Regions from separate parts of the Shewanella polaris genome, predicted to be linked through region 3. Evidence: predicted binding sites of a transcription regulator. Region 3 holds the regulator's gene; each other region holds the start of a gene.

Region 1 (10,740 bases), 450 kb from region 3:
TTATGGTTGGGTAGTAAAAAAAGTCATTCGTTTTGGTGTGGTTGCCGGCGTGTTGTATATCGGCTTAGTTGGCTTAACGGGCTTACAATTTGCCAATACCCCAACTGGTTACGTACCAGGGCAAGACAAACAATACTTAATCGCTTTTGCCCAACTGCCAGACGCAGCATCGTTGGATCGTACTGACGCTATCGTGAAGGAAATGTCACGTATCGCTTTAGATCAACCCGGTGTGGCTCATGCAGTTGCCTTCCCAGGCCTCAGCATTAATGGGTTAACCAACAGCACCAACAGTGCGATTTTGTTTACTCCATTAGAAAGCTTTGCTGACCGTAAAGATCCATCGTTATCAGCAGGAGCCATTGCAGCGGCATTAAACCAAAAGTTTGCCGCTATTGATGGCGCATTTATTGCCATTTTCCCACCACCACCTGTACGCGGTTTAGGTACTATTGGCGGCTTTAAATTACAAATTCAAGATAGAGCAAACTATGGCTATGAAGAATTGTATAAAGTCACCATGCAAGTGGTACAAAAAGCCAGAGCAACACCTGAGCTTGCGGGGATTTTCTCTGGATATCAAGTCAATGTACCGCAACTTGAAGTTGACATAGACCGTACTAAAGCTAAACAGCAATCGGTGTCATTGGACGAACTATTTTCAACATTAGAGGGCTATTTAGGTTCTGTGTACGCTAACGACTTCAATCAATTTGGTCGTACTTATCAAGTAAAAGTGCAAGCAGATGAGCAGTTTAGACAAACACCTGAACAAATATCTCAATTAAAAGTACGTAACAATAATGGTGAAATGGTACCTATTGGTTCATTTATTAACGTTGCCAATGTTGCAGGTCCAGATCGCGTTATGCACTATAACGGTTTCACAACAGCAGAGATAAATGGCGGTGCAGCCCCAGGCTTTAGCAGTGGTGAAGCGCAAGCTGCAATTGAGAAGATTTTGTCTGAAACCTTGCCTAATGGCATGAGTTACGAGTGGACTGATATTACTTATCAACAGATTTTGGCAGGTAATGCAGGTGCATATATTTTCCCACTGATCATCCTATTAGTCTTTATGGTGTTGGCGGCTCAGTATGAAAGCTTAAGTTTACCATTGGCGATTATCTTAATTATTCCGATGACCTTATTGTCGGCATTAAGCGGGGTATTACTTTTCGGTGGCGACAACAACATCTTTACCCAAATAGGACTGATTGTTCTGGTGGGGCTGGCGACCAAAAACGCCATCTTGATTGTTGAATTTGCTAAAGATTTACAAGACTCTGGGCTAACACCATTAGAGGCAATTCTTGAAGCGGGTCGTTTACGTCTACGCCCCATTCTAATGACCTCTATCGCGTTTATTATGGGTGTTGTACCTATGGTGTTCTCCAGCGGGCCAGGGGCAGAAATGCGCCAAGCGATTGGTGTGGCGGTATTTGCTGGTATGATTGGGGTAACGATATTTGGTTTGTTACTCACACCACTGTTTTACTATGCCCTTGCTAAGCGCGGTAACCATAAAGTCGAGTTAGCCGAACCGGCCATAGCACACGATTAACTACGTTATTGATTCAATGACAACAAAAAAGAGGTCACCCCTAGGGTGACCTTTTTTTTATGCCTAAACGTGGTTTTGTTTTACTTTACTAGGTAATGCAGAAAATGTATTGATGAGGCTCTAGAGCTACAGTATGTTCTAGGTATTTGATATCACATAGTTAGTATTTAAAAGTAAACGGCACCAGCCTATAAAGTTGGTCACGGATTAGGCTGAAACAATTATAAATTATCTTGTTGTTGAACGTAGTCAACTACGCTTGTTATTGACATATTTTGTTGTGATGAAGAATGATTTAAGCGTTTGGCAAACCAAAAACGTGGCTTCCAATAGATATTATTCAAACTTGAAATTTTGACCCCTTTTTTAGTCGAGGCATGTAAAAAACGATCACTGCCCATGTAAATGCCTACATGACGTGTGGTTCGGCCTGTTTTGAAAAATACCAAATCACCGATGATAAGCTGATTACGGGGAACTTCTTTACCCAAAACGCGCTGTGCATTTACAGTACGAGGTAATTTTCCACCGACAATATCGAGATAAGCTAAATACACAAAACCAGAACAATCAATGCCTTTTCGACTTAAACCGCCCAAACGATACGGAGTTCCTTTCCATTGATCGTGAAAACTTAATAAGTTTGACTCACTCCATGTGGGTGACGCAGACTTAAGCATGGGAGGAACCACCACGGGCTTATGGGCGACAACGACTGGCGGATTAGACGCGCACGCAGACAACAGCACCATTAAACAAGCAAATAATAATCCTTTAACCAATTCGACCCACTCCAGATCCGATACATCACAAAAATATAAATACGTTTATACAAGCTAACTATCGCAATACGCTATTAAAATATGCTGTAATTTATTGTAAATTTATTAATACCTAAAGAATTAACGCGTAATAAGCTGCATGCACTGTACGATTGATCGTTTTGCAGCCATTTTGTCAGCTTTAATTTGACAGCGTAGCATAGTGCCCTGCCAATTTGACCAAAAAATGTTCGATAATACCGATGAGGTTAAGTCCTTACGAATAAAACCTTGTTGCTGACCTTGCTCGATTAATCCACAAAACAAGCCCAACCATTGCTCATAAAGTCCGTTAAGTGTTTGATGTAACAAACTCGTTTGCGGACTGACTTCAACCATTAGGTTACCCATTAAGCAGCCCCGCGGCTTATCATCGCTAAACAAAAAGTCGATCAGTTGATGATACCCAGCTAACATCGAGGTGACATTAGCTTTAAAATTGGCATTCGGATCCATTGAAATCGGCGCAATACGTTGCTGAAAATAATATTCCGCCACTTCTGCAGCAAAGGCTTCTTTACTGGCAAAATAATGATAGAACGATCCTTTTGGAATACCCACTTCATCCAAAATCAGTTTAATCCCAACTGCGCTGTAACCATGCAGAGCAAATAGCTTTTCACCGACAGCACAAATCGACTGCTTACTAGTAGTATTTTTGTTCATAGGTTCTCCCATTTTGGCGCTACCATAAACAAAATTAGACCAGTCGCCTATATATTTCTAGTCGATTACGCCTGCAACGGCTGATTTTAATGATAAAACAACATTAAATGACGATTACTGGTTGGAAAGTTAATGAGTATTTTGCTTAATTGACTCATCGAGCAATTGCTGATTTTCAGCGCGTTTCTTGATTATTTCATTATCAATATGCTGATCAACTAACTCTTCACACTGCTTTTGTTGCTCATATTTCATTAACGGATCCGTGGCTTTATCTGTTTGGGCTTGGCATAACATGCTACTGCAACCACCGAAAAAAAGCCCACAAATAGCAGCCAACACCATCGACAAACACACTCGTTTTTGTAATAGAAAGTTCAGCATAGTTAGCGTTATCCCGTGGTTTGAACATAAAAAAACCAGCCCGAAGGCTGGTTAGTAGTATAACCGAATAAATTACCCGGCTACACGGATCTCACTCACGACATCTTTCACGTCGTCGGTGTTTTTGGCAATGGTCACAGCCAAATCACGCTCTGCATCGCTCGACACTGTACCTTCTAAGGTCACGACACCGTTTTCTACGTCAACATTAATATCGGTACCCGATACATCTGTCGAAAAGAGTAAGCGGGTTTTAACTACGGTAGCGACTTTAGAGTCTGTTAACGATTCAGCTAAATCATCACTGTCCTGGTCACCTTCATGCTTCATCACTGTCAGTTCATTATTCACATCGTTAACGCCGTCTAGGCTTTTAACCAACTCTGCAGCCAACGCTTTATCGACACTGCTGTCGACCTTACCAGTTAGCGTGACATTACCGTCTGTTACGTCGGTATTAATATCAAATGAGTTCAGGTTAGTGTTTAACAGTAACGTGGTTTCAGCTTTACCATCAATCCATGCATCTTTTGCGTCATCCTGCCAATCCTGTGCTGCATTTGCACTGAATGCCATTGAACCAAGAACAACGCTCATTAATACTGATAATGTAGTCTTTTTCATAAAGATATCCTCCATTGTTAATCTCAAGGATTATAATGCGCGAACCATGCCAGCTTTTATAAGTTACTGTTAAAAATGATAATAACGCATTTTTCATTTATTTTAATAGACTTTATGGACAACAATATCGGACTTTTTTACCGACACTAGGTAAATTTTTCATCGTCACAATGAATATTAATGGATCTCAATGTATATTCGCAAAATCAACTGGACCTCACATTCAATAAACTCTCTAGCCATTGACGCGATAGCTAATTCAATTGGCAAAAAAACATTATATTTTCAGCCAGGAAAACACTCGCTAGCCACAAATTAACAGCACCTCGAACGCTAAAAAAGCGCATGACAATATTGATTATCATGCGCTTTTTATATTGTTCATATGGCTAGATATGAGCAACGGAGAGGTTCTTCATGGTGTCACAGCTCATTTGTAACCAAGCAATACCTTCGGCAAGTTGGCTAGCAACACGCTGGTTTTTAGTTTTTTTAGCCGCTTGCTTTAAATAAACCAAGACTTGTTGTTCGGTTTCAACCAATACCGCTATCACTTGTGGTAACGGTTGCTGCTGTATAACTTGTTCAGCCTTAGCATAGTGGCGACGTGAGGATTGTTGATGATAAGTTTGGCTATCTATTGGCCTTGCTTGGCTTGAACGCACCACACTAAACAATGGTGTTAAACGATCCAGCATGCATTTTCGAATGTCGGCCATGTGGATAAAAATCCGTTTGATGTTGTAATCGTCGGCCCCTAATGTGGCTTGGACATAAAATTGTTGTCCTTCTTGGCATAAATCAATAGCCTCATGCAATAGCCATACATCGGACTCAGCCTGTTCGTCTCGAGTAAATGATTTCAATGTAAATCCTCCTGCATTTGATAATTTTACTGGCACTTTGTTAGATGGATTGTGTAACATATATGGGTACAGCACACCTTATTAAGCAAAAACTAAACCATGAACACCCCATGTACATGGGCAAAAATTAATTAACCTTCTAATTGTTAAAGTTATTATAATTTGTCCGGGTCTGATTTAATTACCTAATTACACGGAATGATCACTTGTGATTGTCAACATGGCATCACTGGTAAACATTAGACTTAACACCGCAGGGAGTGAATCGGTATGCCACGTCCAACACTTTTTTATCATTTACACCGTCGTCAAGAAGGTGAAGCACGACTCCTTGCCTTGCCGAGTTGTCAGCACTTTAATAAGATTGCTAGTTCAGTTGACCAGCCTTGGTTAGACCAACTACACAGTAATTCGATAGATGTTGCGATCATTGAATTATCACAATTAAGCCAACAAGAATACGCAGAGTTAACTGACAGTGCGTTAATGTCGGATATTGAGTTCATCTTCTTAAGCGAAGGTAAACCGAATCCTAACTTAGATCATTTAATGTCAAAAAGTGCTGGTTACCATTTTCGCCAGCCTTACGATGCCGATGTAATCAACGATACCTTAGAAGACTTTGCCCAAGACTTGCAGTCGCAATCGACTAAGTTAAAACAGCCCCTTTCGAGTGAACTAGACCAATACGGCTTATTGGTTGGTTCATCGCGGTCAATGCACAAGTTGTATCGCACTATTCGTAAAGTTGCCGTCACCGAAAGCAACGTACTTATTGTCGGTGAAAGCGGTGTTGGTAAAGAGCTTGTAGCCAATACGATTCATTTGGCTAGTAACCGAGTCAATCAGCCGTTTATCGCCATCAACTGTGGTGCATTGAGCCCTGAATTGGTCGACAGCGAACTATTTGGCCATGTAAAAGGCGCTTTTACCGGTGCTCATCGTGATCACCGCGGTGTGTTCGAGCAAGCTGAAGGTGGTACTTTATTTCTTGATGAAGTCACCGAAATGCCGTTAGAACATCAAGTCAAATTGCTACGTGTACTCGAAAACAATGAATATCGTTCTGTTGGCTCACAACACCTTAAAAAAGCCAACGTTCGCATTGTTGCTGCGACTAATCGCGATCCTGCTGACGCTATTGATGCAGGCCGTTTTCGTGAAGATTTATACTTTCGTTTAGCGCATTTTCCTATCCGCGTGCCACCATTACGCGATCGTAACGATGACATAACGGGTTTAGCCCAACACTTTTTAGCTTATCGAAATACCGCTGAAAAACTCACTAAAACCTTTTCGGATGATGCTCTTAAACTTATCCAACAACAGAAATGGTCCGGAAATGTCCGCGAATTAAAACACACAATAGAACGTGCATATATTTTGGCAGAAGATATCATTCTACCTAGCCATATCACTGTGACACCTTTAGAACCATCAACAGAACCTTTAGCTGACGATGTGCAAATTCCAGCCGGAATGCGCTTAGATGAGCTTGAAAAAGTAGCTATTTATCAAGCGCTAGATAACTCAATGGGCAATAAAAATGATACAGCCAAACAGCTAGGCATTAGCGTTAAAACCCTTTATAACAAACTCAGTAAATACGAAGACCAAACTGACTCAGACGAGCCATAGCCCTATACCTATCCATTAAATACCCATTCATTAAACGTGTTTGTTCGCTTCTGGAACAAGCACATTTAATGAAGTGGGTTTGACTTTAATACACAGATCTTCCGACTCAAATAACTCACCATCAATCACATACTGGCATGTCGAATCCGTGTTTAAATAGATTGTTTTCGCTTGCTTATGATGAATTCGACTCGCTTGACTGTCTTTACCTTCACGATCGCCAGTTAATCCTGCAAATAATAACTCGGTCATACTTAATAACTGTTGTGGCGATGTCTCGCTCGATTCAATCCAGGTAATATCTAACAAACCATCGCTAATATTGGGTTCACCATTACCTAGCGCTAACACACTGGTAAAAGGTGCTGCATTAGCAATCACCAGACTTGTAGTGTTAATCACCTGAATATCACCACCATCGATCTGTACTCTCATCGATAATGGCTGATTTTCGTCTATAGCCTCCCACAAACCATTAAGGTAGGCTAATTGTCCTAAATTATTTTTTTGTTCACGGTCTGCTTTTTGAATCATCTTCTGCTCAAAACCTAATCCCGCCAGCAATAACATTAAGTTATTATTGCAGGTTGCCGTATCAATACGTTGATGATGACCTTGAATTAAAATATCGAGCGCTTGTGCAACAGGTACAAATTTACTGGTTATGCCAAACAAGGTATGACTCAATGCATTGGTGGTTCCCATTGGAATAATACCTAAGTAAATATCAGTATCGACAATCACTGATGCCACTTCATTTACCGTACCATCACCGCCACAGGCCACTATAATATCTGCGCCTTTTTGCTTGGCTTGTTCGGCTAATTGCACCGCAGACTTATCTTTAGTGGTATACAAGACTTCAAGCTGAAAGTAGTCCGACAACGTTTGGATTATGTGGTCAGCTTCATCATGCCATTTACCACCACCCGATACTGGATTAACAATTAACCAAGCACGTTTGTGAATATTAATTTTTTGCTGACTATGCATTTTTTCTATAGCGGCCAATTGCCATTTATTTAATCGTGCCGTTTGGCGAATACTATTGATGGATTTAAGCACATCATTAACATCCCGATTTTTCTCACGACACACTAAATAAGCCGCTAACACCAACACCGAACGCCCTCTTCCTAACGCACAATGCACCACTACATTTTTACCGCTACTGACTTGGCTGTGTAACCAATTAATGGCTTGATTTAACTGCGCGACGGTCGGCACGCTGTGATCTAAAATAGGAATATTTAAATAGGCAATATTTTCATCCATCAAGGTCCACTCAAGTGCATCAAATTCAGCAGTAACATCCAAAATTGCGTCAATGTTTTCATGCTTAAGTTGATCAATATCGCTGGGAAACAATCGGCATGCTAAATACAACTGCTTATCTATTTTTTGGATTGCGGGTACTTTGTCGTGTTTTCTCGCCCAAGCGTTATACAGCTGGGAACCCATTAAAAATGGAATAAAACTCCAACTGATATACCAAGGAATACTGCCATCTTGGCTTTTTCGGAAAATGCCTGCGCTATTAAACCAATAAGCTGAACTCACCAGCCCCAAGGATAATGCAATCCAAGCAAAAATAACCTTAAGTAATATATAAGGAAGCGCCACAAAAAAGCACAAAGCCAATAACGCGCCAACAGTATAGTAATATTTAATATGAATACGGGTTAGCATGGTGGTCCTCCTGTTGAAAAAAAGCAGCACATGCGTGCTGCTTAGGTTAATACATATCCTAATAACTATCTGGTTACTCCGCAGCAATCAGTCAAACTTTTCACTTCGAATTGCATTGATTTATATAGGCATTACCCTAACGATATTAATGCATTTTCAATAGAGAACTTAACGACTTTCAACGAATAAAATAGTTAATTTGATTGGTATAATGCTTAACAGTCAGGATCTTCTGCTTTCATACCTTCTTTAACATCTTCACATGCATCTTCAACTGCATTACCAGCATCTTGGATCATTTCATCCACTTTCTCGCCTGCATTTTCAGCTTTGTTATCTGAACATGCTGATAAACCAGCCGTTAAAAACACCATTAAACTTGCCATTGTTAGTAATTTTAATAATTTCATATTCATCTCCAGGATGATGGTTGTAATCGAATAAACTTGTTTAAGTAGCCTCAACTCTGATTAAGAGATGAGGTAAATACTATGCTCGGGGAGCTTTTCCTCGAATTGCATTGGCTACTAACGAAATCACTAGCAACACAATAAAAATAAAGAAAATAATTTTCGCGATGCCTGCTGCTGCACCTGCAATACCGGTAAAACCAAATAGACCCGCTATAACGGCTATAACTAAAAACATTAATGTCCAGCCCAACATAAAAACCTCCTTGGTGTACGGTTTACATTGTGATGTGTATTGAATTTACGCTGAAGATTTATACAAATATCTTATCTCTATCGTAAAAACGAACGATTCACACCACGACTATGTATTAGTTAAAGCCAACATCGTGCCAACTTTAACAAAACGTTATAAGACCATGATTTTTAGATATTTTAAATTTAAGGTAAGAAAATCAGTAATGAGGAAGCCATAGACGAGCAGGCAATTTTTACCGATGATACGGTAAGAGTTTCAGGCTACCACACCACCGTAGCGAAATATCGATAAGTAAACAAAAATGCATCTAGTGGCTGTAATGGTTTACCCTTTATGAGGCAACTTAAGTGAAATTAAAGCTGCCAGTGCTACAAAGCCACTGGATATCCACAAGCAGGCTTCTAATCCATAGGCTTGATACACCCAACCAGACAGTACAGTTCCAATAAGCCGCCCCATGGCATTAGCCATATAGTAAAAGCCCACATCCAGCGACACGCCATCACTGCCGGCATAGCTAACAATTAGGTAGCTATGCAGTGATGAGTTAATCGCAAATACCACACCAAACACTAATAAGCCGATAACGACACTTTCCAGCACATAAAAATCTGCATGTAGCGCCACTGCAATCGCGGCGGGAATGAGCAATAAGTAAGTTGCCCATGCAAATGCAGCTCGGCCGCTCGGTACTTTGCCCTGTCGTTTACCGGTGAAATAAGGTGCAACAGATTGCACCACACCATAACCAATCACCCAGCTAGCCATAAAGCTGCCGACCCACCAATGATCCCAGCCAAAGGTTGTGGCTAAAAATACCGGTAATGCCACCACAAACCATACATCTCTGGCGCCAAACAAAAACATTCGCGCCGCCGACAATAAGTTAATAGCCCGGCTTTTAGAAAAAATATCTTTGAATTTTGGTTTATTTTTCGCTTTGCCTAAGTCATCTTTTAAGGTCACTAAACTACATAACCATACAATGCCTAATAGTGAAGCCATTAAGATAATGGCGCCTCTAAATCCTAAGCTTGTGAGCAATACGCCACCTAAAAAGAAACCAATCCCTTTTAAGGCATTTTTAGAGCCCGTTAACAACGCCACCCATTGGTAAAGCTTACCCTCGGCATCTGCCGGCACCAGCGTTTTAATGGCACTTTTGGCACTCATTTTATTTAAATCTTTGGCAATTCCCGACAAGGCTTGCGCTGCCATAACATAAACGACAGTCAACATGTCTGCGGGTACGGTAAGCATAGTTAACGCCACTATTTGCAGACCTAAGCCAATATTCATAGTGTTATTTAGGCCAAGCTTTGCGCCTAACCAACCACCAACAAGATTAGTGACGACACCAAAAATCTCATAAAACAAAAACAACATCGCAATATTTAACGGGCTGTAACCCAATTGATGGAAATACAACACCACCAGCATACGCAAAGCACCATCGGTTAAGGTAAATGCCCAGTAATTACCGGTGATCAGTAAGTACTGTTTTATCGATGGTGATAAGGAACGCAATGAATCCAACCCCATAAGCATTATTCCTTATCTGCTAAGCCGACTTTGCGGGCAAGCTCAGCGGTACGATTAGCGTATCCCCACTCGTTGTCATACCACACATACAGTTTCACTTGGGTGTCATTCACCACCATGGTTGATAAGGCATCAATAATGCTTGAACGCGGGTCGGTTTTATAATCTACCGACACTAATGGTCGTTCTTCATAACCCATAATGCCCTGCAGTTCAGTATCAGCAGCTTGCTTCAATAGTTGGTTTACTTCTTCAACCGTTGTTCCACGAGCCACTT
Region 2 (10,740 bases), 860 kb from region 3:
ATTCCACAAGTGATAGGTTAAGTCATGGATATTTTGTTTGATGAAATAAGTCAAACAATTGCTGCCTATTTATTGCCATTTTTTCGTATTTCATCCATGTTGATGGTAATGGTTGTCTTTGGCGCCAATACAACTCCAACTCGAGTTAGGCTGATGTTATCCGTTGCGATAACGATGGCTGTTGCGCCCATTTTACCCCCGATTGAAAATGTCGAATTAATGGCATTGAGTTCTGTTTTTGTCATTTTGCAACAAATGCTAATAGGGGTCTCTATGGGGTTTGTAACCTTAATGGTAATGCAAACATTTGTGTTAACGGGACAGATTATTGGTATGCAAACCAGCTTAGGTTTTGCCTCTATGGTTGATCCGGGTTCTGGTGCACAAACACCTGTAGTCAGTAACTTTTTTCTCTTACTCGCAACATTGATTTTTTTGGCTGTAGATGGTCATTTATTGATGTTTAAAATGCTGGTGGCCAGTTTTGAATCTATTCCAATTTCAAATCAAGGTATCTCAATCGCCAATTATCGCGCTCTTGCTGAATGGGGCGGTTTTATGTTTGGCGCAGCATTAACTATGTCTATTTCGGCTATTATTGCCTTGTTATTAATTAATTTATCATTTGGTGTGATGACTCGAGCGTCACCTCAATTGAATATTTTCTCTATTGGTTTTCCAGTCACCATGGTCAGTGGTTTATTTATTTTATGGTTAACATTGGGGCCCATCATGGAGCATTTTGATGAAGTCTGGTCAGCTGCACAGTTACTTCTGTGTGATATTTTGCTGCTGCAATGTCCACTTGATAGTTCTGTAGTTTTCTAGGGGGCATTCATGGCAGAAAGTGATAGTGGTCAAGAACGCACCGAGGAGCCCACAGGAAAGCGACTTGAGCAAGCTCGTGAAAAAGGTCAGGTCGCTCGTTCTAAAGAGCTCGGTACCGCAGCGGTACTTATTGCCGCATCGGTTGGTTTTTCGATGACAGGGCCTGCAATTGCCAAAAGCCTTTATAATATTATGAAGCAAATTTTTTCCATGGAACGCGACCAAATATTTGATACCAACTCTATGTTTCGGGTGTGGGGAGTTGTTGGAAATGAGTTAGCCTGGCCATTAATGAGTTTTATTGCTTTACTGGCATTTGTCTCTTTTTTGGGCAATATCGTTTTAGGCGGTATGTCTTTTTCGGTCAAAGCGTTTATGCCTAAGGGCAGTAAATTAAACCCAATGAACGGTTTTAAACGCATGTTTGGTACTCAAGCCTTGGTTGAGCTTGCTAAGGGAATAGCTAAATTTTTGGTAGTGGCATTATCGGCTTATTTTCTCCTAAGTTTTTATTTTTATGATATTTTAACCCTGTCTGGCGATCACCTACCTGGTAATGTTTACCATGCTTTAGATTTACTTATTTGGATGTTTATCCTGCTATGCTGTTCAATGCTATTTATTGTTATTATTGATGTGCCCTTTCAAATTTGGAATCACAATAAACAACTGAAAATGACTAAGCAGGAAATCAAAGATGAATATAAAGATTCAGAAGGTAAGCCTGAAGTTAAAGGTCGAATAAGACAGATGCAGCAAGAGTTGGCACAGCGACGTATGATGACTGAAGTGCCTAATGCTGATGTTATTGTGGTTAACCCTGAACATTATGCGGTGGCAGTTAAATATGACGTAAAACGTTCGTCAGCACCATTTTTACTCGCTAAAGGCGTTGATGACGTTGCTTTTAGGATCCGAGAGATTGCTCGTGAGCATGATATTGCTATTGTTTCTGCACCACCACTAGCTCGCGCTATTTACCATACCACTAAGATTGATCAACAAGTGCCTGAAGGTTTATTTACCGCTGTAGCTCAAGTATTAGCGTATGTATTTCAACTAAGACAATACCAAAAAGGTAAAGGCCGTCGACCTAAAGCTATCCCACTTAACCAGCCTATCCCAGATGATTTGAAGCATTAATCACCACTCAATTAGCTTATGTTGTGCAATAACTAATAGTGGCTCAATTTTTGCATTATAGTTTTATTGGCGTCAAATATCAGTACTTTATTTCGCAATAGACTATACGAAGGGTTTACCTCAATGGATGCAAAAGCAGCTTTCGGGCAATTTAAACAAATAAGACTAGCGACATTTAAAGGTATTGGTACACCTTTATTGGTGCTTGCGGCGCTGGCAATGGTGGTGTTACCCATTCCTGCTTTTTTGCTCGATATCCTTTTCTCATTCAATATCGCGTTAGCATTAGTTGTGTTGCTTGTTACTATTTATACCGATAGACCCCTCGATTTTGCTGCATTCCCTACCGTATTATTAGTGGCTACCTTGTTAAGGCTTGGCCTTAACGTTGCTTCTACTCGAATTGTATTGCTTGAAGGTCATAATGGTGGTGATGCTGCCGGTAAAGTGATCGAAGCTTTCGGTTCGGTAGTTATCGGTGGTAACTATGCAGTCGGTTTAGTGGTGTTTCTTATTTTGATCATCATTAACTTTGCCGTTGTAACTAAAGGTGCTGGGCGTATTTCTGAGGTGAGTGCTCGCTTTACCTTGGACGCCATGCCTGGTAAACAAATGGCCATTGATGCCGATTTAAATGCCGGTACTCTGACTCAAGATCAAGCACGTATTCGTCGCGCTGAAGTCACTCGAGAAGCTGACTTTTACGGTGCTATGGACGGTGCTTCAAAATTTGTAAAAGGTGATGCGATCGCTGGTATTATGATTTTAGTTATCAATATCTTAGGTGGATTCGTTATCGGTATTGTGCAGCATGATCTAGACTTTTCTAGTGCTGTAGAAATTTATACGTTATTAACCATCGGTGATGGTTTGGTTGCACAGATCCCTGGTTTATTATTATCTATTGCCGCTGCTTTATTGGTGACTCGTCAAAATGAGTCTGGTGATATGGGCCAAATGATGTTTAGTCAGATGTTTGACAGTCATAAATCATTAGCCATTGCCGCTGGGTTATTATTTGTTATGGGTATCGTGCCAGGTATGCCCCATGTTGCATTTTTAACATTTGCATTTATTACCGCAGGTGCTGCTTACTTTGTTTACAAGCGTAACGTAGATAAAAAACAAGCTGCATTGACACTAGCGACTAAAGGACCTGTTGAAACTAAAGATAAAGAACCTAAAGATTTAAGTTGGGATGATGTGCGTCATGTAGACACCATTGGACTTGAAGTCGGTTATCGCTTAATTCCATTAGTTGATAAGTCCCAAGGTGGTGAATTATTAGGCAGGATCAAAGGCGTACGTAAAAAACTGTCGCAAGAATTAGGTTTTCTAGTTCCTGCTGTACATATTCGTGACAATCTAGATTTATCACCTAATGCCTATCGCATTTCGTTAATGGGCGTCGTGGTTGGGGAAGCTGAAGTTAGGCATGATTGTGAATTAGCGATTAATCCTGGCCAAGTATACGGTAAGCTTGATGGGATTGAGACTCACGATCCAGCCTTCGGTTTAGAGGCTGTATGGATAGCACCTGAGCAACGTGAACATGCGCAAACATTGGGCTATACCGTAGTTGATACCGCAACAGTGGTCGCGACGCATATTAGTCAATTATTGAGTAATAATGCTGCAAAACTATTAGGTTACGAAGAAGTTCAGCAATTAATGGATATGCTGGCCAAAAATTCACCTAAATTGGTTGATGGTTTTGTGCCAGATGTTATGCCTCTGGGCTCGGTGGTTAAAGTGATGCAAAACTTACTTAATGAAGGTGTATCGGTACGTGATTTACGCACTATAGTGCAGACATTGCTAGAGTATGGAACTAAGAGTAATGATACTGAAGTGTTAACGGCTGCCGTGCGTATTGCGTTAAAACGTATGATAGTACAAGAAATCTCTGGTCCAGAACTTGAAATCCCTGTCATTACATTGGCGCCAGAGTTGGAACAGATGTTGCATAAGTCTATGCAGGCTACCGGCGGTGAAGGACCTAATATTGAACCGGGCCTTGCAGAGCGTATGCAGCAGTCGTTATTAGATGCTGCTCAGAAGCAAGAAATGGTAGGGCAACCGGCCATTTTATTGACATCTGGCATGCTTAGGTCAACGCTGTCACGATTTGTTAAATACACTATTCCAAATTTACGAGTGATTTCTTATCAAGAAATACCAGACGAGAAGCAAATACGAATTGTTTCAGCTGTAGGTCAATAGTGATAATGTCAGTTTTTAGAGGTGCATAAGTGAAAATTAAACGATTTTTTGCCAAAGATATGCGCGCAGCATTGGCCCAAGTTAAAGAAACGCTAGGTTCTGACGCTGTCATTATGTCAAACAAGAAAGTCACTGGCGGGATAGAAATTGTCGCGGCAGTTGATTATGACGAACCTAAAGCCGCTATTGCGTCACAAGCGCCGACCAGCAGTTTTATGGATGTGAGTGACGATAGAGTATCACTAGGTGCTAAACCTGCTGTAAAAGCTCAATCTAAGGTTAGTCCACCGCCAGCGGCTGACTCACTGCAAGCATTACTTGAAAAACAGCATAACCGCATGACTCAGCAGATGTCAGTGCGTCAAGATGAGCCAGAATTACCTGAATGGGCTCGTCAATTAGAAGGCGCAAAGCCAGCTAAATCAGCTGCAACTTTTCAACCACAAACCACCGCGGAACATTCTAAAAGAACCAATAAAAATCAATCTGCTGATATGGAAGAGTTGCGCGAAGAGATGGCTTCATTACGAAGCCTTTTGACCCATCAAGTATCCTCATTAATGAAGGATCAAAAAAAGCGCACCGACCCGGTTGGTGCCATGCTTGAAAGCAAATTGATTGCAGCTGAGTTTTCTCCAGCAGTAGCTGCTAAACTAGCAGGATTAAGTCAACATTACTCTCCAGCAGATTTAGTGAGAGCGTTACCACAAAGTTTAGCTAATCTACTTGATAATCAAGGTGATGATATTGTCAAACGTGGTGGTGTTGTGGCATTTGTTGGACCTACTGGTGTCGGTAAAACAACATCTTTAGCTAAAATAGCAGCAAGATTTGCTGCCCATCATGGCCCAGAACAAGTTGCATTAATTACCACAGACCATTATCGAATTGGTGCCTATGACCAATTAGCGACTTATGGGAAAATTATGGGCTGCCCAGTTAAGCAAGCAAATGATTTAACTGAGTTGGAACAAATTCTTTATCAGTTTAGAAATCGTAAATTAGTGTTAATTGATACAGCAGGTATGGGACAACGTGACATGCGTCTGTATCAACAACTTGATAATTTGACTGCAAACAGTAGGATCCCTATTCGGAGTTACTTAGTATTATCTGCGACAGGTCAACGTCGTGTATTACAAGATGCTGTAGAGCACTTTAAGCGGATTCCATTATCTGGTGCTATTTTGACTAAATTAGACGAATCGATATCAATTGCAGGTGCATTGAGCGTATTGATTCAAAATGAGTTACCATTGAGTTATGTTACAAACGGTCAACGTGTCCCTGAAGACATGAAAGTGGCTGATACATTAGAATTAGCGAAGCAAGCATTAGCAGCATTAAACGAAAAAGAACAACAGACGTCACAAGACCCAGTGTGGTCTAATGACACAGCCTATGCATTTGAGTGAAAATATGACTCGGGATCAAGCAAGTGGTTTACGTATGATGAATCAACCAAATAATGATAAAGTGAAAGTAATTGCCGTATCCGGTGGTAAAGGCGGAGTGGGTAAAACCAGTGTGTCAATTAATACCGCGGTAGCGCTAGCTGAAAAGGGCAAACGTGTATTAGTGCTTGATGCCGATTTAGGTTTAGCCAATGTCGATGTCATGCTTGGGATACGTGCGGAGAAAAATTTATCTCATGTTTTGTCCGGTGATGCCGAATTAGATGACATCATCGTACGTGGGCCTAAAGGTATTGGTATTGTTCCAGCAACGTCAGGTTCTCAAGCGATGGTTGAGTTAACACAAGCACAACATGCCGGGTTAATCCGAGCATTTAGTGAAATGCGTACTCAGTTCGATATTTTAATTGTGGATACTGCGGCAGGCATATCAGATATGGTGCTGAGTTTTTCTCGTGCATCACAAGATGTATTAATTGTAGTATGTGATGAACCGACGTCAATTACTGATGCCTATGCATTGATTAAAATTTTAAGTCGTGAACATGGTGTGTTCCACTTCAAAATTGTAGCAAATATGGTGCGTAGTTTACGAGAAGGTATGGAATTATTTGCTAAACTAAGTAAAGTAACGGATAGATTCTTAGATGTTGCTTTAGAATTAGTGGCAACTGTTCCATTTGATGAAAATTTACGAAAATCTGTTCGTAAGCAAAAGTTAGTTGTTGAAGCGTATCCTAAATCACCTTCAGCTATTGCTTACCAAGGATTAGCCAATAAAATTATGACTTGGCCTGTACCACAACAGCCAGGTGGTCATCTAGAGTTCTTTGTTGAACGTCTTGTACAACGTAAACCGATACAAGAAGAAGGAACAACGAGTGAATAAAGCCGCTGCGTATACTCAGTTCGATAACAAAACGTCTATTGTTGAACAGTATGCACCGCTGGTAAAAAGAATTGCCCATCATATGCTGGCAAGATTACCAGCATCGGTGCAACTTGATGATTTATTACAAGCTGGGATGATGGGGTTACTTGAAGCCTCATCTAAATTTGATAACAGTAAAGGTGCTAAATTTGAAACCTTTGCGGGAATCAGAATTCGTGGCGCAATGATAGATGAAATTCGCCGTGGTGACTGGGTTCCACGTTCAGTTCACCGTAATAATCGTCGTGTTGCCCAGGTTATTGACGAATTAGGACAACAGTTTGGACGTGATGCTAATGACACTGAAATTGCTGAAAAACTTGATATGTCGCTCGATGAGTACCATCATATCTTAAATGATGTTTCTGTTGGTAAAATCATAGGCATAGAAGATCTTGGTGTTTCGCAAGATGTGTTAGTCACTGACAACGAACCGTCTGATAAAACCTTTGACTCACTTGCTGAAGTTCAATTCCAATCTGCGCTGGTTGCAGCAATTAAAACATTACCAGAAAGAGATGCCTTAGTGTTGTCGTTATATTATGACGAAGCATTAAATTTAAAAGAAATTGGTTCAATCCTTGAGGTTAGCGAATCGAGAGTAAGCCAGATATTAAGTCAGGCCATGCTCAGATTAAAAGCAAAACTTAAGCATTGGACACAAGAATAATAACTTATTTAGAGCAAACGAGTATCAGCTCACCGGAGGAAACCTTGGACAAGAATATGAAGATTCTCATTGTTGACGATTTTTCAACAATGAGGCGTATCATTAAGAACTTGTTGCGAGATTTGGGATTTAATAATACCCAAGAAGCAGATGATGGCTCAACAGCCCTACCTATGTTGCAAAAAGGTGATTTTGATTTTGTGGTAACAGACTGGAATATGCCGGGAATGCAAGGTATCGATTTGCTTAGAGCGATTCGTGCTGATGATTCTTTAAAGCATTTACCTGTATTAATGGTAACCGCAGAGGCTAAACGTGAACAGATTATTGCAGCTGCGCAAGCCGGTGTTAATGGTTATGTGGTTAAACCTTTCACCGCGGCGACGTTAAAAGAAAAGTTAGATAAAATCTTTGAACGACTCGCATAAGAAAGGATAAGTCATGCAGGCATCAATATCGGGGTTAATCACTCTCGAACAAGCCCAAGGACTTGTTGAACTGCTTACTTCTGGTAAGCAAGACGAAGCCGATGATGTAATCAGGGAGCTTGCAATGCCATTGCAAAGTGAGCTTTTTGAAGAAGTCGGTAAGTTAACTCGACAACTCCATAGTGCACTAAAAGATTTTCAATTGGATAACCGTATATCTGAATTAGCCAATACCGAAATACCGGATGCTAAAGAAAGATTGAATTATGTTATCGATATGACAGAACAAGCTGCAAATAAAACGATGGATGCAGTTGAAGAATGTTTACCTTTGGCCGATACCATTATTAGTAACATACAATCAGTGACTCCCATGTGGGATAAATTGATGCGTTGTGATATCGAATTGGGTGAGTTTAAATCACTTTGTCATGATGTTCAGCAGTTTATGTCCCATAGTGAGCACGATTCTAATCGTCTTCGTGAGTTATTAAATCAAATTTTGATGGCACAAGACTTCCAAGACTTAACGGGTCAGATGATCCGTAGAGTGATAGATTTGGTTCGTGAAGTAGAAAGTAATTTGGTCTCAATGCTAACGGTATTTGGTGATCATATTACCGAATCATCGCCAACTATAAACGATAATAAGATAGAAGCAGAAGGTCCCATCATGCATGCTGAATTGCGCGAAGATGTAGTGACTGGTCAGGATGAAGTAGACGATCTTCTATCAAGTCTGGGTTTCTAATTAGGAGTCAATTTAATGTCCTTTGATGTTGATGAAGAGATACTCCAGGACTTTTTAATTGAAGCTGGCGAGATTTTAGAGCTTCTACAAGAGCAACTTGTTGCTCTTGAAAATAATCCTGATGACAGTGATTTACTTAATGCTATTTTCCGTGGATTCCACACTGTTAAGGGTGGCGCAGGCTTTTTAAGCCTAAAACCCATGGTTGATGTGTGTCACGAAGCTGAAAATACGTTCGATTTATTACGCACGGGCAAACGTGGTGTAAATGCAGAGTTAATGGATATTATTTTGCAAGCGGTCGACGCTATTAATACCATGTTTGCTCAAACTCAGCAGGGGCAAGAACAAGATTCTGCAGATTCCGAGCTACTCGCCAAACTCAAATTATTAAGCTCAGGCGCACCTTTACCTTCAGAAATGACAGTTGAAGAACTTGAGCCTATTGAGAATATTGTAGAATCCAGCGAACCTGAACACATCGAAGATATTACTTCTTCATCAGGGGGAGTGTCTGGTTCCGGCAGTATTGATGATATTGATGAGTCCGAATTTGAGGCATTACTTGATGCTTTACATGGTACTGGGAAAAGTCCGGTATCATCTAAAGCGGCTGATGTTAAAAAAGATAATGTAAAGCCAGCGGCGGCAAGTAATAGCGACGAAATTACGGATGACGAGTTTGAAGCATTACTAGATGAATTACACGGTTCTGGTTCACTCACACAGAAATCTGATCCACTTGTTCCAGCTAAGCCACCCGCAAGTACTCCTGTTGTTGAACCTCTTGTTGATTCAGATGAAATTACTGATGATGAGTTTGAACGTCTTTTAGATGAGTTGCATGGTAAAGCGAGTGCCCCAGCTGTAGCTAAAACGCAAGCCGCATCTGTCACTGCTGCTAAAACAGAAACTAAAAAATCTGTAGTGGCACCTGTCGTCAAGCCTGCTGCAACGCCACCGGCAGTCACGCCAAAGGTTGAGCCAGTTAAAGATAAGGCTCCTGCGAAAGCGCCTTCTGTTCCACAAGGCGAAACAACGGTTCGTGTAGATACTGCTCGTTTAGATGAAATCATGAATATGGTTGGTGAGTTAGTATTAGTACGTAATCGATTGGTTAGTTTAGGCATTAATCGTGAAGACGAGGAAATGTCAAAGGCCCTCGCAAATCTTGATTTAGTTACCGCTGATTTACAAGGCGCGGTGATGAAGACTCGTATGCAACCAATCAAGAAAGTATTTGGTCGATTCCCTCGTGTGGTTCGTGATCTAGCGCGAACGTTAAATAAAGAAATCGATTTAATTATGATTGGTGAGGATACGGATCTTGATAAGAATTTAGTCGAGGCATTAGCCGATCCTTTAGTCCATTTAGTGCGTAACTCAGTCGATCATGGTATCGAAATGCCGATTACGCGTGAAGCAAGTGGCAAATCTCGGACAGGTACTATTACTTTATCTGCTAGCCAAGAAGGTGACCATATCCTGCTTAAAATTGAGGATGATGGTGCAGGAATGGACCCTGAGAAACTAAAACAAATTGCAATCAGTCGTGGTGTGTTAGATGAAGATGCCGCCTCGAGAATGACTGATAACGAAGCTTATAACCTTATTTTTGCCCCAGGCTTTTCAACAAAGGTTGAAATTTCAGATATTTCAGGCCGCGGAGTGGGTATGGATGTGGTGAAAACCCGCATTAACCAACTCAACGGTACTGTTTATATTGATTCGATGAAAGGCAAGGGCACGGTACTTGAAATTAAAGTGCCATTGACCTTAGCTATTATGCCGACATTAATGGTTGATGTTTCTAATCAAGTATTTGCATTACCATTATCGAGTGTGAATGAAATCTTTAATTTGGATTTAAAAAATACCAATATTGTTGATGGCCAACTGACGGTTATTTTCCGTAATAAGGCTGTACCACTATTTTATTTAGAGCATTGGCTGCACAGTAAAAAGTCGACGTTTAAACACGGTGACAAAAAACGAGGCCATGTTGTGATTGTTCAGCTCGGTACTATGCAAATTGGTTTTGTTGTTGATGCGTTGATTGGCCAAGAAGAAGTGGTCATTAAACCGCTTGGTAGCATGTTACAAGGTACACCAGGAATGGCTGGCGCGACAATTACATCTGATGGTGGTATTGCACTTATTTTAGATGTCCCTGGGTTACTAAAACATTATGCAAAGAGCAGAAAATAACAACAAAAGTTCCATTATTTAAGGACTTAAATGGCCATAAAAGTACTAGTTGTAGATGATTCTAGTTTTTTTCGACGTCGAGTCAGTGAGATTGTTAATCAAGATCCTGATCTCGAGGTCATTGCCGTTGCTGTTAATGGCAA
Region 3 (10,740 bases):
GTGATCTTATGCAGGAGTTAAAAATTGCCGCAGTAAGCCAGTCTGCCGACATTAAAAACAATCAAATTGTCTTTAATGGCCCGGTTACCATTGTTCAAGGCTCGATTAATATCAATGCTGATCAGCTGCGGGCATTTACCCCCGAAAACAGCACCAGTAAAAGACTTATCGCCACTGGTTCGCCGGCAACGTTTTCACAAGAATTAGATGACGGCCAAATAGGTACCGCCAGTGCCGACGAAATTACTTATGATCTTGCCAGCACCACGCTCACATTAATAGGCAATGCCAAGCTTGAGCAATCAGGAAGCCAAGTTACTGGTAACAAAATTAAGTACAATATCAATGCACAAGAGTTGATAGCTGAAAGTACAGGTAAGGGACAAGATCGGGTCATCACGATTATTCAACCTGAAAACTTCCAAGATGAAACCGCGCCGAAGCAAAAACTCCCTGAAATCCCTGTTAACAAGCAGAACAAACAATGACCCAAATAACCTTAACCGCTGAAAATTTAGCTAAAAGCTATAAAGCTCGTCAAGTTGTTAAAGATGTTAGTTTAACGGTTAAAACTGGCCAGATAGTGGGTCTTTTAGGCCCTAATGGGGCGGGTAAAACAACCACATTTTATATGGTTGTCGGCTTAGTAAAAAGCGATAAAGGTCGGATCTTAATTGATAATGACGATCTCACCGCCGATCCAATGCATCTTCGAGCCCGTAAAGGTATTGGTTATTTACCGCAAGAAGCCAGCATTTTTCGTAAGCTCACTGTACACGACAATATTATGGCCGTGTTGCAAACTCGCAAAGAGCTCAACAACGACCAACGAATTGAACAACTTGAGCATTTGCTAGAAGAATTCCACATTACCCACATTCGCGATAATCAAGGCATGTCGTTGTCGGGTGGAGAACGTCGTCGCGTTGAGATTGCACGCGCATTAGCTGCTAATCCAAAATTTATTTTACTCGATGAACCCTTTGCTGGTGTTGATCCTATTTCAGTTATTGATATTAAAAAAATTATCCAACAACTGAAAAGTCGCGGTTTAGGGGTATTAATTACCGACCATAATGTTCGTGAAACGTTAGATGTTTGCGAGCGGGCCTATATTGTTAGCCAAGGTAATTTAATTGCTGAAGGTACACCTGATGAAGTATTGAGCAATCAACAAGTTCGAGCTGTGTACTTAGGTGAACAATTCAAGCTATAGTTAAGTTACGGGTCTTTTAAACTATCTAACTCGTTTTGTTGAACGTTAACTAAATAACGTTAAATGTCATTGATGTATGTAACAATCAATACAGTATTTTAGATTGTCATTTTTATGGAAATCATCTAGGGATAAGCGGTAAATGAAAGCGTCACTCCAACTCAAAATGGGTCAACACTTAACCATGACCCCACAATTGCAGCAGGCTATTCGCTTACTGCAATTATCGTCATTGGAGCTACAGCAAGAAATCCAACAAGCATTGGATTCAAACCCATTGCTTGAAATAGAAGATGAGTTTTCAGAAGCAAAAAACTCCGCAAAAGAAAATCGAGACCAAGCTGATACCGACTTTAGTGACAACAGCAGCGTTAATAAAGAAAAAGACACCTCTACAGTTGACACTGCAGAGTCTATAACCAAAGAAACCATGGATGATCTAGCCATGGATACGACATGGGACGAAGTGTATACCGCCTCCCCAATGTCAGGTTCAGGCAGTGCGAGCATGCGCGACGATGACATGCCATTCCAAGGTGAAACCACTGAAGGTCTGTATGAGCATTTAGAATGGCAAAAAAATCTTACTCCCTTTTCTGAGACCGATTTAGCAATTGCCACCGCTATCATTGATGCTATTGATGAACAAGGTTATTTAACCCAAAGTACCGAAGATATTCTCGAAGCAATGGGCGATGAAACCGTTGAACTAGATGAAGTTGAAGCCGTATTAAAGCGCATTCAACACTTTGATCCTGTTGGTGTAGCGGCTAGAGATTTAAGCGAGTGCTTATTCATCCAATTAGCGCAATATGCCAACACAACCCCCCATATTGATAATGCTCGTCTGCTGATTAAAGACTATTTAGATTTAATTGCCGGGCGTGATTTTAGATTGTTAATGCGTAAAACAAAGCTAAAAGAAAACGAGTTGCGTGACGCTATCACCCTAATCCAGTCACTTAATCCTCGTCCAGGTTTATTAATTACTGCCGTAGATGACGAATACGTCATACCCGATGTTACGGTACTAAAGAAAAATGGCCGATGGGTTGTAGAGTTAAATCCTGACAACATGCCAAAAATTGGCGTTAATCAACAATACGCCGCCATGGCGCGAAGCAGTAAAAATCCGTCGGATAGTCAATTTATTCGAGGCCACTTGCAAGAAGCTAAATGGTTTATTAAAAGTATTGAAAGCCGTAACGACACATTACTCAAAGTGGCCAATTGCATTGTACAATTTCAACAAGGTTTCTTTGAATATGGCGAAGAAGCCATGAAACCAATGGTATTAAATGATATCGCTGAAGCTGTAGAAATGCATGAATCAACCATTTCACGGGTGACTACCCAAAAATACATGCACACCCCACGAGGACTGTTTGAACTAAAATACTTCTTCTCTAGCCATGTCAGCACTGACGATGGCGGTGAATGTTCATCTACTGCAATTCGTGCTTTTATCAAAAAATTAGTTGCTGCAGAAAACCAGCAAAAACCGCTGAGTGACAGTAAAATGGCCCAACTTCTGGCTGAACAGGGCATAAACGTTGCTCGTCGTACCATTGCAAAATATCGTGAAGCAATGATGATTCCACCGTCTAACCAACGTAAGAGTTTATAACCTACAAGGCAACGGAATATATTCATGATAAATTTTCAAAGCTTGAACGACACTCCGATCAGAGCCATAATGCAAACGTTGCGCTCAATGTATAAAAGTTACAACAAAGATCAAAAGCCAGTAAAATCACAGATGGCATAGTGATGTTTGCCATGTCAGAATGTACTGATATGTATACTGCAATAGACGCCCTGATCGATAAGCTCAACCGTCAGGTAATTAAACACCAACAGAAGTATACACAACACTAACGATGGAACTTTGTACCATTCTGCGACCGGAGTGCACTACCTGTGCCACCCCGGGCAGTAAGAAAAAAGTACTGGAACTCATCAGCAACTTAGTCGCTGCCCAGTACCCACCCCTATCTTCGCAAGAGGTTTTTGAAAGCCTTTTAGCGAGAGAGAAAGTGGGTAGCACAGGTATAGGAAATGGCATCGCGATACCTCATGGTCGATTGACGTCTATCGATCAGCCCATTGCCATATTTATTAAGTGTGAAGAACCCATTGCCTTTGATGCAATCGATAACCAACCAGTTGATCTGTTATTTGCTTTATTAGTGCCGGCAGATCAGTGCCAAGAACACTTAAGCACGTTATCGAACATGGCCCAAAAACTAAGTGACAAGCAAATATTGAAACAGCTTCGTAAAACTCACGACTCAACAGAACTTTATCAGGTTATCACTGCATGAAACTTGTCATAGTATCAGGACGTTCAGGCTCAGGAAAATCAGTAGCCTTAAGAGTATTGGAAGACCTAGGATATTATTGTGTTGATAATTTGCCTTTAGCTCTTATTGGCACATTATTAGCCCAGCTCAAAGGTAGTAATGATTTAGTGGCAATCAGTGTTGATGTACGCAACATTGATGAACAAAGTAAAGTGCTTCAAAATCAATTAGCCCTGCTTGAGCACGACACTGAAATTATCAGCTTCTTTTTAAACTCCAATGATAAAGTTCTACTCAAACGCTATAGTGAAACTCGTCGATTACATCCGCTATCTAAAAATCATATTTCACTGCAAGAAGCGATCAAACTAGAAGGACGCTTACTTGAACCGATCGCAAAAATTGTTGACCATTATATTGATACATCAGCACTGAATATTTACGAATTAAGTGACCAGGTTAGGCAAATATTACTAGGCAGTGTTGATAAAGAGTTAGTGATTAACTTTGAATCTTTTGGCTTTAAACACGGAATGCCGACAGAAGCGGACTTTATGTTTGATGTACGCTTTTTGCCCAACCCACACTGGGAAATAGAGCTGCGTCCATTTACTGGTTTAGACGAACCTGTACAAGAGTTTTTAGGGCGCCAGCCATTAGTTAATAAGTTTATCTGGCAAATTGAAAACCTATTCGAAACTTGGATGCCTCACCTAGAACGTAACAATCGCAGCTACCTTACTATCGCCATTGGCTGTACTGGTGGTCAACATCGCTCAGTGTATATTGTCGATCAATTGGCAAAACGATTTAGACAAGGCAGTAAACATACAGTGAATGTTCGCCACAGAGAATTAGATTTAAATGGCAGTAACAGCTAAGTGAACATAGGATCGAATCAATGATCAAACTTGAACGCCAAGTTAGTATTTCAAACAAATTAGGTTTACACGCCCGCGCAGCGACAAAGTTAGCCATTCTAGTCGCTGATTTTGATGCCAATATAACCTTAATTCAAGATGAAAAAAGTGCCAGTGCAGCAAGTGTCCTAGGGTTGTTAATGCTCGAAAGTGGAATTGGAAAAATGATCACAGTGACAGCTGAAGGACCAGATGCAGAAGCGGCCCTAAGCGCAGTGTGCGATCTCATTAATGCCAAATTTGATGAATGTTGCTAAATTTGTACGCTTAGCAGCTCGGCAATAGAGAGTCGCAAAATGTAAGATTAGCGCTAAATATGTCAGTAACACTAGCTTCTATTCTCTAATGCTCACAAACCATATGCCTATATTAGATGTTGCGCCCTGAACTCCTCAGCCTCATACTAACGCAGTAGCCACAACAATATTATTTACATATTCACCTCACAAGAATAGCCTTTATGTTTACCTCAGGTAGTCAATACCATCACATTAAGTATTGTTTTACTCTGTGAATGTTTAGCGCTTAAGATGACGAAAATATACCCGTTTTAGTAACCTCCGGTGTTGCTTGATATCCGGAAAGCACACCTCTATTGTTTAATTAAATAATACGGCGATATAGAAACCCGCCCAACAGAAACCTTCAGGCATTCCATTTTTCGTTGCATAGGTTTCAACTTTGTAACTAATAAACTTGAGCCAGAAAAATCTGAGAAATAAATGATTGCTGTGTGATGAATAGGAAGTAGATATATGGGTAAAGAGTACCTAGACAATGAAATTACCGAACAACGCCTCAATCAACTTGCCCAAGCACTCGACAGCGGTATGTTTGTCCACGCTCGCAACATGTTACATACCATGTCGCCTAATGATGTCGCCCTTATTCTTGAATCATCTCCGCCAAAAAATAGACAAGTGCTATGGCAATTAATTGACCAGCAACATACAGGCGAAATTCTTGACGAATTAGGTGAAGAGCTAAAAGATTCACTTATTAGCAACATGACTCCAGAAAAGCTTGCTCAAGCCACAATCGGCATGGACACCGACGATCTCGCCTATATTCTTCGTAGCTTACCTGACACGGTTTACAAAAAAGTACTCAAGTCGATGAAAAGCCAAGACCGAGATCGAGTTGAACAAGCACTGCGTTACCCTGAAGATACCGCTGGCAGTATCATGAATACCGATACCGTCACGTTACGACCAGATGTCAATATCGAAGTGGTATTACGCTATTTACGTCAACGAGGAAATCTCCCCGACTCTACCGATACTTTATATGTGGTCGACCGCCAAGATCATGTATTAGGCGGAGTAAGGTTGGTCGATTTATTAACATGTAACCCCAGTGTAACTGTCCGCAGTATTATGGATACCGAACTAGAAAGCATTCCCGTTGAAATGTCTGATAAAGACGTAGCGCAGAAATTTGAACGACTCGATTGGATATCTGCTCCTGTGGTCGACAAACAAGCAAAATTGCTTGGACGGATCACTATCGATGACATTATTGATGTAATCCGTGAAGATGCCGAACATTCAATGATGGGCATGGCGGGGATGGATGATGATGAAGATACCTTTGGCCCAGTGCTTAAAAGTACCCTGAGACGCTCTCTATGGTTAATGATTAACTTATTCGCTGCACTGCTTGCCTCATCAGTTAGCAACATGTTTGAAGGTACCTTAGAGCAATTTGCCACCATTGCGATTTTAATGACCATAGTACCAAGTATGGGTGGGGTTGCCGGTAATCAAACCTTAGCACTGGTGATCCGTGGTATTGCACTGGGACATATTGGTCAAAGTAACTCCCGTTGGTTGATAGGTAAAGAATTAAGTATTGGATTATTAAACGGCTTAATGTGGTCTATATTGGTATTTATTGCGGTATGGTTGTGGAAAGATGACATAGTGTTAGGCGGGTTAATCGGCAGTGCAATGCTGATTAATATGACGGTAGCCGGCTTTGCTGGTGCCACGATCCCAATAATGTTGAAAAAGTTAAACATCGATCCTGCACTGGCGGGTGGCATGGTACTCACCACGGTAACAGATGTAGTTGGCTTATTTGCATTTTTAGGTCTAGCCACACTGTTTTTAATACACTAGAGCTTATAGTCCAATATATGAAATGCTCTGTCGCGGTATTTCAGACTTCAATCGCTGCTATTGAAGTCTGAATCAAGCTCAATTAGAGGTAAGAGATAGGATAAATAAATACAAAACCTTGAAAGTAAGCAGGGTAAAGATTGTCATTTATTTTGCTAACAATGCTACTTCAGCGATTAAAAGCCGCATTAATAACGAGACTATTGTCAGCCGATACTAGGATCTGTTGATCTTAGCCGGTTATATTTTGTTCGAGATAAAAGTGTTTTAGTCGAGGCTAGTGCATTGCACCCTAGTAATCTAAGCACCACTCGCTTAACAAATACTCGCTCAACAAAGAGTAAAACACTTTTAGTTGAGGCTATCGGGCAGTATTTTCTGACTATTTCGACAGTGTTATCGACTTTTTATGTAGAATAACCACACAACAAAGCCTCTGCCTTGTCATTCACAGTTTCAGTCATAGTCCAACAATTCTCGCAAAAACAACCTTGAAAGAACAACAGCCCCTGAACTGTTAGCAAAGTAAACAGCTATTGAACTCATTTTTATTAGGCTGAGTTGAGCTTAAACACTTAATGTCATGCATAAACCAGTGTAAATCTTGTTTTTGAACCGTTAATAATTGGTACCCTATTAACCTAATAACCCTTGTCCCCATATTGTCATTAACATGACCTATTTTTGCCATATTTCTCATCCATACTCCAAGCCAATAATTGTGTTGACATCGTAATGCTTAAAATAATATTTTTCACCAAATTAGTGCAATTGCACCAAACAAGATAAACAAAATAAAATCATGAATTCATAGGATTTTATAAAGCACTGATAAACAACAAGTAAAATTAATTCATAAAGTTGGCACAAGCTTTCCATATAAGAATATATACCCACTAAGTAGTAGTTTAATTTTTGAGCAATCAGAGTAGTTGTAGGAGATGGCGATGAATAAGATAAACTTAAATAGTAACATTAAGTCGATACATTTCATGGCGAAAAATGTCATTAAACAGTGTCGTCAAAATATTTTTTTCTTAGCACATCTTGGTTGTAGTCAATGGGATGAAGTAGAAACTCGTTCAGGTAAGCATCAATAACCAATAGGGAGTGTTTCTAATGAATATATCAAATGCGAAACAGTATCCAATAGACTTACAAAAACAAGTGATTAATGAAGTCAAAAATCATAATAGACTGTTGTCTGACGTAGCAAAGCAATACGGTGTATCAGCTAAAACCGTTTACAAATGGGTAAGACATAATGATGCTCACAAAACTGAAAGTAAAAGCGCTATCGTGTCAGAAATAGAGCATTTACAACAAAAAATCACCCAACTCAGCCAACAGTTACACACAATGGCAAGTTAGGGAATCAAACCGTTTTGGCAAGGATGTTTGACCGTGTTAACAACTCGTCCCCCAGCAAGTTGATAATACACAGCAACAAACATTCTAATAATAAGCGCAAAATATCTTGCATCCTTGCCGCTTTATTGCTCCACCGTTAGCTGTTAAGAAGACCGCTAACATTACAGTTAAGGCGTTATTGGATCCCCAGGATCTATTATCCAATACCGTCATTTTTATTAAGGTATTTTAACTTCGCAATGACGGCGCTATTGTCGTCCTTAACAGAGCTAAATATCAAAACCGTTTTGGCAAGGATGTTTGATCGTTTTATTAATTCATTCCCCAGTGATGAGATAAACACCAGCAAACAACAAAACATACTAATAATAAGCGCAAAATATCTTCATCCTTGCCACTTTATTGCTCCACCGTTAGCCGTAAGGAAGACAGCTAACATTACAGTTAAGGCGTTATTGGATCCCCAGGCTCTATTATCCAATACCGTCATTTTTATTAAGGTATTTTAGCTTCACAATGACGGCGCGATTGTCGCCCTTAGCAGAGCTAAATATCAAAACCGTTTTGGCAAGGATGTTTGATCGTTTTATTAATTCATTCCCCAGTGATGAGATAAACACCAGCAAACAACAAAACATACTAATAATAAGCGCAAAATATCTTCATCCTTGCCACTTTATTGCTCCACCGTTAGCCGTAAGGAAGACAGCTAACATTACAGTTAAGGCGTTATTGGATCCCCAGGATCTATTATCCAATACCGTCATTTTTATTAAGGTATTTTAGCTTCACAATGACGGCGCGATTGTCGCCCTTAGCAGAGCTAAGTATCAAAACCGTTTTGGCAAGGATGTTTGATCGTTTTATTAATTCATTCCCCAGTGATGAGATAAATACCAGCAAACAACAAAACATACTAATAATAAGCGCAAAATATCTTCATCCTTGCCACTTTATTGCTCCACCGTTAGCCGTTAAGAAGGCCGCTAACATTACAGTTAAGGCGTTATTGGATCCCCAGGATCTATTATCCAATACCGTCATTTTTATTAAGGTATTATAGTTTTTGCCATTGACGGCGCTACTGTCACCATTTACAGAGCTAAATATCAAAACCGTTTTGGCAAGGATGTTTGACCGTGTTATCGACTCGTTCCCCAGCAAATTGATAACACACAGCAACAAACATTCTAATAATAAGCGCAAAATATCTTGCATCCTTGCTGCTTTATTGCTCCACCGTTAGCAATTAGGAAGGCCGCTAACATCAAAGTTAAGGCGTTATTGGATCCCCAAATCTATTATCTAATAACGTCATTTTTATTAAAGCCTTTGGCTGAAAAACTCAAAATAACAATAAATAATATAAACAAAAAGCCCCAACGCAAAGGATGCAATGGGGCTTTTTTATCAAGATGAATTGGTAAAAATATAATTCAATAAACTATTGTTGCTCGACAGCCCTTAGCCTTGTAATTTTTTTTGTATGACAAATGTTTCAAAATCACTAGTATTTAAAGGACGACTAAATAAATAACCTTGGCCCATAAAACATTCCAGTTCGATTAATGCGTGGCGTTGCGCTTCCGTTTCAACACCCTCAGCAATTAATACTAATCCCATCGATTTACCCAATGAAATTATAGTTTTAACTATTTCATAATCGTGTTTATTATTGAGCATATCTTTTACAAAAGACATATCAATCTTCATTACATCAACATTAAATTTCTTTAAATAGGCCAAACTGGAATAGCCAGTACCAAAATCGTCAATCGCAATCTTAATACCTAATGAGGTTAATTCGCTCAATTTGTTTTGCATATCAGCAGCATCAATCATTAATGCTGTTTCAGTAATTTCGAGTTCAAGTAAATGAGCAGGAAAGTCGTTATTCAATAATGCTTCTTTGATCACACAGGCTAAATCAGGGTCAGCAAACTGTGCCGCGGCGACATTTACAGAAATAGGAATAATATGTCCTTTATCCAACCAACGTTTAGCTTCTGCGCAGGCTTTGTTTAGCACTTGCTTACCCAACATAATAATCAAACCGGACTCTTCCGATAATGGGATAAATTCTGCTGGAGAAATAAACTCGCCCTCATCATTAACGAGTCTAACAAGTGCTTCAGCACCCACAATCTCGTTAGTCCGTAAATCAAATTTAGGTTGGTAATGAACAAATAGCTCATCATTGATTAACGCTTTTCTTAAGCGTGTTTCTAAATGATGGCGCTCCATAATAGAATGTTCTAAATCATGCGAAAAAAAGCAAAAACGATTACGACCTTCCTGCTTGGCACGATACATAGCTACATCGGCATGTCTCATTAACTCTTCAGCATCTGTGGCATCGTTGGGGAACACACTAATGCCAATGCTAACGGATACATTATACTTTTGACCATCTAGAGCAAAAGGTTCGTGCATTGCATCAACTAATTTAGAGGCTAATTTTGACGAAGCTTCAACAGAGCGAGTCTCGCTCATTAAAATGACAAATTCATCACCGCCTAGTCGGGCTAATGTATACGATGTGGGTATTAATGAACGTATTCGTTTCGCCATCAAACAAATCAATTCATCACCATATTGATGGCCTAATGAATCATTAAGGTATTTAAAGTGGTCAATATCAATTAACAACGCCGCCGCTTTAGTGTCGTAGGCCTTGGCTGCCGAACACGCTACGGTAAGTCTATCTTGAAGTAAAATTCGATTAGGTAAATCAGTCAACTGATCATGGTTGGCTAAATGACTCATTTTCATCGCCATTGCCATCGCTTCACTCACATCATGAAACACCA

What was found. Region 3 encodes sigma-54, which starts transcription at its own class of promoters, with help from an activator protein. Its sites were predicted from a motif close to GTTGGCACGNNNNTNGNNT; they were not measured.
Region 1: a site for sigma-54 is predicted at 4,095-4,113, ahead of FH971_RS19545 (BON domain-containing protein). Genes of this name have one in related genera too.
Region 2: a site for sigma-54 is predicted at 2,009-2,027, ahead of flhA (flagellar biosynthesis protein FlhA). Genes of this name have one in related genera too.

What each region holds. Positions count from the first base shown of each region.
Region 1 covers NZ_CP041036.1:4,465,607-4,476,346, forward strand. Annotated here, with positions in the region: gene FH971_RS19525 (efflux RND transporter permease subunit) at 1-1,564, shown strand, start outside; gene FH971_RS19530 (C40 family peptidase) at 1,786-2,316, opposite strand; gene FH971_RS19535 (TetR/AcrR family transcriptional regulator) at 2,467-3,051, opposite strand; gene FH971_RS19540 (hypothetical protein) at 3,181-3,435, opposite strand; gene FH971_RS19545 (BON domain-containing protein) at 3,508-4,059, opposite strand; gene FH971_RS19550 (glutamyl-tRNA reductase) at 4,449-4,925, opposite strand; gene FH971_RS19555 (sigma-54 interaction domain-containing protein) at 5,196-6,563, shown strand; gene FH971_RS19560 (diacylglycerol kinase family protein) at 6,594-8,252, opposite strand; gene FH971_RS19565 (hypothetical protein) at 8,468-8,662, opposite strand; gene FH971_RS19570 (DUF1328 family protein) at 8,742-8,918, opposite strand; gene arsJ (organoarsenical effux MFS transporter ArsJ) at 9,246-10,463, opposite strand; gene FH971_RS19580 (ArsJ-associated glyceraldehyde-3-phosphate dehydrogenase) at 10,469-10,740, opposite strand, start outside.
Region 2 covers NZ_CP041036.1:3,152,685-3,163,424, reverse strand. Annotated here, with positions in the region: gene fliQ (flagellar biosynthesis protein FliQ) at 1-21, shown strand, start outside; gene fliR (flagellar biosynthetic protein FliR) at 25-828, shown strand; gene flhB (flagellar biosynthesis protein FlhB) at 838-1,971, shown strand; gene flhA (flagellar biosynthesis protein FlhA) at 2,095-4,194, shown strand; gene flhF (flagellar biosynthesis GTPase FlhF) at 4,224-5,609, shown strand; gene FH971_RS13690 (MinD/ParA family protein) at 5,614-6,498, shown strand; gene FH971_RS13685 (RNA polymerase sigma factor FliA) at 6,491-7,210, shown strand; gene cheY (chemotaxis response regulator CheY) at 7,255-7,638, shown strand; gene FH971_RS13675 (protein phosphatase CheZ) at 7,652-8,389, shown strand; gene FH971_RS13670 (chemotaxis protein CheA) at 8,405-10,597, shown strand; gene FH971_RS13665 (protein-glutamate methylesterase/protein-glutamine glutaminase) at 10,628-10,740, shown strand, end outside.
Region 3 covers NZ_CP041036.1:4,013,295-4,024,034, forward strand. Annotated here, with positions in the region: gene lptA (lipopolysaccharide transport periplasmic protein LptA) at 1-488, shown strand, start outside; gene lptB (LPS export ABC transporter ATP-binding protein) at 485-1,216, shown strand; gene FH971_RS17520 (RNA polymerase factor sigma-54) at 1,359-2,843, shown strand; partial or broken gene hpf (ribosome hibernation-promoting factor, HPF/YfiA family) at 2,840-3,094, shown strand; gene ptsN (PTS IIA-like nitrogen regulatory protein PtsN) at 3,097-3,540, shown strand; gene rapZ (RNase adapter RapZ) at 3,537-4,400, shown strand; gene FH971_RS17540 (HPr family phosphocarrier protein) at 4,421-4,696, shown strand; gene mgtE (magnesium transporter) at 5,195-6,559, shown strand; gene FH971_RS20425 (hypothetical protein) at 7,507-7,659, shown strand; gene FH971_RS17555 (transposase) at 7,679-7,930, shown strand; gene FH971_RS17560 (EAL domain-containing protein) at 9,395-10,740, opposite strand, start outside.